Regions from separate parts of the Streptomyces sp. NPDC090499 genome, predicted to be linked through region 1. Evidence: riboswitches for the same ligand, from Rfam matches in the RefSeq annotation. Region 1 holds a riboswitch; each other region holds the start of a gene.

Evidence for each region. Region 1 has a riboswitch for cyclic di-AMP ahead of ACIQVL_RS29140 (C40 family peptidase). Riboswitches for the same ligand answer to the same signal wherever they lie in the genome.
Region 2: linked by a shared signal. The riboswitch ahead of ACIQVL_RS47945 (M23 family metallopeptidase) and the one ahead of ACIQVL_RS29140 (C40 family peptidase) in region 1 are both predicted to bind cyclic di-AMP.
Region 3: linked by a shared signal. The riboswitch ahead of ACIQVL_RS14650 (transglycosylase SLT domain-containing protein) and the one ahead of ACIQVL_RS29140 (C40 family peptidase) in region 1 are both predicted to bind cyclic di-AMP.

The regions. Positions count from the first base shown of each region.
Region 1 is NZ_JBIVXP010000008.1:344,960-347,213, forward strand. It holds gene ACIQVL_RS29140 (C40 family peptidase) at 1-1,044, opposite strand, end outside; cyclic di-AMP (ydaO/yuaA leader) riboswitch at 1,055-1,229, opposite strand; gene ACIQVL_RS29145 (DUF1996 domain-containing protein) at 1,637-2,254, shown strand, end outside.
Region 2 is NZ_JBIVXP010000029.1:21,920-24,173, forward strand. It holds gene ACIQVL_RS47945 (M23 family metallopeptidase) at 1-1,020, opposite strand, end outside; cyclic di-AMP (ydaO/yuaA leader) riboswitch at 1,028-1,188, opposite strand; partial or broken gene ACIQVL_RS47950 (PP2C family protein-serine/threonine phosphatase) at 1,439-1,780, opposite strand; tRNA gene ACIQVL_RS47955 (tRNA-Met) at 2,176-2,249, opposite strand.
Region 3 is NZ_JBIVXP010000003.1:581,855-584,108, reverse strand. It holds gene ACIQVL_RS14655 (HAD family hydrolase) at 1-692, shown strand, start outside; gene ACIQVL_RS14650 (transglycosylase SLT domain-containing protein) at 706-1,194, opposite strand; cyclic di-AMP (ydaO/yuaA leader) riboswitch at 1,200-1,396, opposite strand.

The DNA.
Region 1 (2,254 bases):
CGCGTCGGCCGGGGTCGGCATCGGGAACGAGCCCGTGGCGCCCGGCGTCATGATGCGGAAGGAGCCGGTGTCCCCCGGGGCCGGAGCCTGGGCGGCGCCCGCGTCCATGACGGGCGCGGTCTGGTAGGTTCCGCCGCCCGAGCCGCCCGGGGTCATGACACGGAAGCCGCCCGCGTCCGCCGCGGCCCGGGTCGGGGCACTGTCGGAACCCCCCGGGGTCATGATGCGGAAGGTACCGGTGTCCGACGGGGACACGATCGGGATACCGCCCGTCTCGGTCACCGCCGGGAGCGCGCGGGTGGCGGCGGAGGAGCCGCTGCCGGTGCGCTGGTTCGGTATGCCGACGGGGGGCGCCTGCCAGGGCTGCACCGGGGCCTGCGCTTCGGGCGTCGGCCAGGGGCTGGACGACGGTGCAACGGCCTGGGCGACAGGGGCCGGGGCAGGGACCGCGTCGAGGGCGGCGATCGCGCGCTGCCCGGTGCGCTGGGACAGCACCTCGCGCGCCTTGGCGAGCTTGAGCTGGTTCCTGGTCTTCGAAGCACCCGGCGTCGGCCGCTGCGGCCCGGCGGCAGGCAGCGCCCTGGGCGCACCCGAGGGTCCCGCGGGCAGCGCCGCGGCGGGCCCCGCCGTCAACTCCAGCCTCGGACGCGCCGGCAGCTCGCGGACGACCTCGATCTCGCTCTGCGCCGACGGCCCCGCGGTCAGCTCCAGCCGGGCCGGGCCGGAGTCCTCCAGCTGGCCGAGCAGGTCCGCTGCCATGGCGCTGACAGGCCGGCGCGGCCCGGGGCGGGCGGGCTGCCGGTCGGTGGGCAGCGCGGCCGGCACGCTCGGCCCCAGTCTCGAGCGCGCCCCTTCGAACCACTCCCGGGCGATGTTGTCGAGGCCCGGGTCGTCACGACGGGTCCGTTTGAACAGCGGGACGCCGCGTGAGCGCGAGCCCCCGCTCATCGCACGGGTGGCGTTGTAGTTCCCGGTGGCGTTCTCGGCCTGGTCGTAGAGGCTGTCGATCCGCTGTCGAACCTCGTCACGGCTCTCGGGCGCCATTGAGGGGTCGTGCTCCTTCCGTACTCCGCCTACCGGGTTAGCTGTCGGGTTCGGGCGGTCGAGTCCGGAAGGCATGCCCTACGGCCTTTGCCCTTGCGGACGGCGGCCGATTCACCCCAGTGGTCGGTTGGGTCCCCGGCTCCGGACCAGCCCCTGAGGGGCACCGGACTCGGCGGAGGCCGCGCGGCCCGACGGGATTCGCCGGGGGGAGCCGAGCGGCTTGCCCGTCAACTTAGCCAACTTGTGTCACTCGTGTGAAGGTTGAAGTGGCTAATGTCCGATACGTATTTGTGATGTTCGTCGTAGCGTTCGGAACTCGACCGTACGGAACGGCATTTCGCGCGCATCCAGTGCATTCGCAGGGTCACCGGAGCGTTGCCGTGGGTCGCGTTCCCCCGCTTCCGGGGCGCCCGCTTTCTGTGAGGTCACCGTGAATTCCCGGGACTGTTGAACACGGCGGCGCCGCGGGCCGTATAGGGCCGGGGATTTCCATGCCCGGCCGCCCACGACATGCAGGGGAACGACCTTGAGACGCAACAGGCGCAGACGCCCGACCGGCGCACAACGCGCGACCTTCGCAGCGGTCGCCCTGATGCTCGGCGGCGGAGGACTGGTCGCGGTGAACGTCTATGCCTCGGCCACCGAGAACGGTGACGGCCAGGGGCAGGTCGCCACCGGCCAGGTGCTGTCCGCGCCCACGATCTACTGCCCCGACGTCGGCAGCCGGCTGACGGCGGTGCCCGACGGCGCCCGGGCGGACGTCGACCGTGAACTCGCCCAGATGGACCAGCAGGTCGCCGCCGCCTACCAGCAACTCACCCAGTCCGCGGCCGAGATCGAGGAGAACCCCGGCTTCGCCGGCCAGACGATCATCGACCCGCTGAAGGCGAAGCGGTCCGAGTCGCTCCAGCGCATCGCCGACGCCATCGGCCGCGAGGGAGACCGGCCGCAGGGCCTCGACGACCTCGCCGCCTGCACCCTGCGCTCCTCGAACCAGGGCGCCGGGCAGTCGGCGGCCCCCCAGGGCAGCGCCACGCCGAGCCAGAGCGGCCAGGGCAGCGCCGCGCCGAGCCAGGGCACCGGGGCGGGCGGCCAGGGCGGCAACGGACCGGTCGCCTCCGACTACGCGGACATCACCTCGGTCCAGCCGAACGTCACCACCCCGGCCGAGCAGTCCGGCGGCTCCACCGGCACCTTCGGCTCCAGCTGC
Region 2 (2,254 bases), on a different contig from region 1:
GCCGCGCAGCCAGGTCATCGGGTCGATGGCGGTGGCCTGGCCGTTCGGGTGGACCTCCAGGTGGAGGTGCGGGCCGGTCACGTTTCCGGTGGCGCCCACCCGGCCGATGACGTCGCCGGTGGCGACCTTCTGGCCGACCTTGACGCCGATCGAGGACTGGTGGCAGAACCACAGCTCGGTGCCGTCGTCGAGGGTGATGATCGTGCGGTAGCCGTAGGAGCCGGCCCAGCCCGCCTCGGTGACCGTGCCGCTGTGCACGGCCTTGATCAGCGTGCCGGTGGGCGCGGCGAAGTCGAGGCCGGTGTGGTAGCCGGAGGCCCACATGGAGCCGGCCTGGCCGAAGGTGCCGGTGATCGTGTACGAGACGACGGGCAGCGTGTACTGCTTGGCCAGCTCGGCGAGGCGGGCCTGCTCGGCCTTCTGCTTCGCGGAGGCCTCGGCCTTGTCCTTGGCGTCGGCGGCCTTGGCGGCGGCCGCCTTCTCCGCCTTGGCCTCGGCGTCCGCGATCGCCTTGTCGGCGGCGGCGACGGCCTTGGCGCTGGCCTTGGTGTCGAGCTGGTTCTGCTGCTGCGCGGCCTGGGCGATGATCCGGCTGCGCAGTGCCTCGCCGGCGTCGGACGAGGAGGAGTCCGCGTCGGTGGCGGTCGTCGTGGTGACGCTGCTGAGCGCGGTCTGGGTGGCCTGGTGGCCGCCGCCCTCGCCGAGCAGGGCGTCGACGGAGGAGGGCAGGTCGGGCAGCGAGATGGAGACCGGCGGCTTGCCGGTGTTGGCGCTGGCCATGCCGCCCGCGCCGACGGCGGCGATGACGCCGACGCCGAGAACCGTGGAGCTGCGGGCGAGCCCGCCGCCCTTCTGCTTGGCGACCCGGTGCCGGCCGCGCGCCGCGGAGAGCGACTCCTCGGTGGGGTTCCACTCCTCGAAGGGGCCCTCGTCGGCGCGGTAGCCGCCGTAGCCGAAGGTCTCGGGCTGACGCTGGCTGGGCACGAACGGGGCTGTAGGAGCAGGCGGGTTGGACGCCACGCGGGCGCACTCCTTTCCTTCCGCTGCCTACCGGGTTAGCTGACGGGTTCGGAGCGGGAAGGTCTCCTACGCGCGTATACCGGCCGTTTCGTACCCGGCGGTAGCCGTGCGATTCACCCCAAGGTGGTGGTTCCCCGGTTCCCTTGCGGGATTCGGCGCGTGCGCACGGAGCCGTCGCGGGTGACGGCTGGGACGACCGCGCTGCGTTATCGAACGTTAATAGACACGGCTACCAGATTCCAAGCAGTTCGTCTTGATCATTAAGCTTTCAAAGCATGGACTTACCTGCCACGACCGGTAAAAAACGGTCGAGTCGATGGTGTGCACTGCTCAGCTCAGGAGTCACACAGGTTTTGATGGTGACTCAGTTGTTATGCGCAGGGCGGTCGTCCGGACACCGAACGTGACCGCGCGCCGCTCAGGGCCGCCGTACGGCGAGCAGCGCCATGCCGTCCGTCATGCCGCCGCCGGTGTGCCGGCGGACCTCGGCCGCGAGCCGGGCCACCAGGGCGCCGGGAGTGGCGGCGGTACGGCCGGTCAGCCGCCGCTGCGGGTCGTAGAACCGGCCGTGCGCGTCCCGCGCCTCGGAGAGACCGTCGGTGTACAGCAGCAGCGTGGCGCCGCTCGGGAACGCGTGCTCGGCCGCCCGGTCGGGCCACGCCCCCAGCTCACCCAACCCGAGCGGCAGCGCGGCCTCCGGCGCCCGCACCGGGCACACCTCGCCGTCGCCGGGCAGCAGCAGGGGCGGCGGATGACCGCGGGGCTGCCGTGAAGAACGGGACCGCGGTGAAGGCCACGGGGGTGACGAAGTCGTAGCAGATGCCGGCGCAGATCAGCAGCGCGGGCAGGAGGCGGGCGAGGGTGCGGGCGGATGTGACGGATGCCGGGCCTGCCGGACCGTGCCGCTCCGCGTCTGCGCCGCCCACCGCACGACCCCTCTGCTGTTCCGTGCCTCCGACTTGCGCGGTGTGCTCGACGTGTTCGATGCGTCCGGTGTGTTCGATGCCTGTCCGTCCCAGGTTTGCGGCTGTGAGCGGGTGGGGCGAACGGTGTGAGCCGGGCGGATGAGTACGGAAGTGTGTGATGAGGAACACGTGCCCGGACATGACTCAGGGCCGGAATCCTCGGATCTTGGATTCCGGCCCTGAGTTTCAGTAGCGGGGACAGGATTTGAACCTGCGACCTCTGGGTTATGAGCCCAGCGAGCTACCGAGCTGCTCCACCCCGCGTCGGT
Region 3 (2,254 bases), on a different contig from region 1:
CCGGAGCCCAGCACCTCGTGGTGACCGGCCGTCCCGCCCCGAGAGTGCGGCCGCTCCTCGACGACCTCGGCTGCGCGGGGCTCGCGGTCTGCGGCCAGGGCGCGCAGGTGTACGACGCCGGAGCGGACCGGCTGCTGTGGTCGGTCACCCTGGACCGGGAGCTGGCGGAGACGGCACTCGGCAAGATCGAGGCCGAGGTCGGCCAGGTGTACGCGGCGGTCGACCAGGACGGTGTGGACGGGCTCACGCTCATCGAGCCGGGCTATCTGATGCCCCATCCCACACTGCCCGCGCTGCGCGTCGCCCGGCGCGACGACCTGTGGTGCGCGCCCATCAGCAAGGTGCTGCTGCGCCACCACACCCTGTCCGACGACGAACTGGCCACGACCGCCCGCTCGGTCGTCGGATCGCTGGCTACGGTCACGATGTCGGGGCCGGGCACCGTCGAACTGCAGCCGTGCGGCGTGACCAAGGCGACCGGGCTCGCGCTGGCCGCCGACCGGCTGGGGCTGAGCCCCGGGCGGGCCATCGCCTTCGGCGACATGCCCAACGACATCCCGATGTTCGAGTGGGCGGCCCACGGGGTGGCGATGGCCAACGCCCACCCCGAACTCAGGGCGATGGCGGACGAGATCACCACGTCGAACGAGGACGACGGCATCGCCGTCGTCCTCGAAAGACTCTTCGACTGAAGCGGGACGTCGATCAGTACGCGCCGTGCACGTTGTCGATCGAGCCGTACCGCGCGGCGGCGTAGTTGCAGGCGGCGGTGATGTTCGCGACCGGGTCGTAGACGTCGAACGACGTGCCGTCCACGTGGTACGTCTTGAACGTCGGGTCGATCACCTGGAGCAGGCCCTTGGAGGGGATGCCGGCGGCCGCGTTGGAGTCCCAGAGGTTGATGGCCTGCGGGTTGCCGGAGGACTCCCGCATCACGTTGCGGTAGATGCCGTTGTAGGTGCCCGGGATCTTCTTCTCCGCCATGATCGCGAGCGACTCGCGGATCCAGCCGTCGAGGTTGTTCGGGTACCCGGCGAGGGTCGTCGAGGCCGTCGTGGTGGTGGAGGAGGCGGCGGACGCGGTCGTCGCCCCGATGAGCGGGAGGGCGAGGACGGCGGCGCCGGTGCCGACGACGGCGAGTCGGCGGACGATGTCGTTACGGCGGGGACGGCGGTGCTGAGCGGCTGCAGGCATGGCGAGGTTCCTCTCCGTCGCCTGCGAGGTGAGCTGTCGGGTTCGGGCCCGGGGAGTGCCCGGCCGCACCGCCCGAAGGCGATACGACTTCACCCCTAGCCGTTCCGGAACGACGTCTGTTCTCTGACGTCGGTCGCCCGGTCCGGCGACTTACCTGGGTCCCCCGCTCCTGCCATGCGAATGAACTCGTCGATGGGTCACTACGGGCGGCGGCAGGATTCGGCGTCCGCCCGGCGAGCCGGAACGTATGCGAGAGCACATGTCCGAAACAAGAGCCTGATTCACACAACATGCCGATTGACCTTGATCTGCGCCGCATGAGGCGCTTGATCCTTTGCGGTTGCCAACCCTCAACTGGCCCACAGGGAAAGGGGAGAGAGGGTCGCCTAACAGCCTTTGCCGTGTCCGGGTCCACGTGACCTACTTCACGAATACGCAATGGCGGCAAATCGGGCATGTGGGACTAGTGGAATCCGCCTTTTTCCTGGTTCGGCGGAATACCGCCAGGCTCGTATTCGTTTGAATTGCACTCGCCGATGTCCTTATATGGATGATTAGAGAGATTAGTCCGAATTGATGGCCTCTGGGGCTGCTGGCCGATGCGGGTCGGGCGAGGAGGGTGGGTGCGTGCCGCTGGCCGGGCTCAACGGCGCAGGTGAGGCGGCCGGTTGGTGGGTCCGGGCGCGGAGAGTGCGTCGAGGGTCGATGTGCGGGCGCGTGATTCTCGTCACGTCGGGGAGGGTGCCGGGGGGCGGGGATCGCCGGTGGGTGTGTCCATCGTGAGGACGGAACCTCCCCTGTGGTGCCAGTCGTTGACATGGCGGCGGCCCGAGTGGGAACCCGGGCGTGTGTTGTCCCTGCGGGCCGGCAGAGGTGCTGCGGGCACCGTGTGCGGATAGGGATGCCGTTCCGTCGGCCGACGGGGTGACGGTCAGGGGGAGCACGCATCCAGGAGTCGCAGGCCGAAGGGTGCATGCCGAGCGGCGCAGACCGAGGGGTGCGGGTCGGCGGAATGCGGAGGTCGTCGTGCGAGGTCCCGTGGAGGAAGGGTGTATGGATG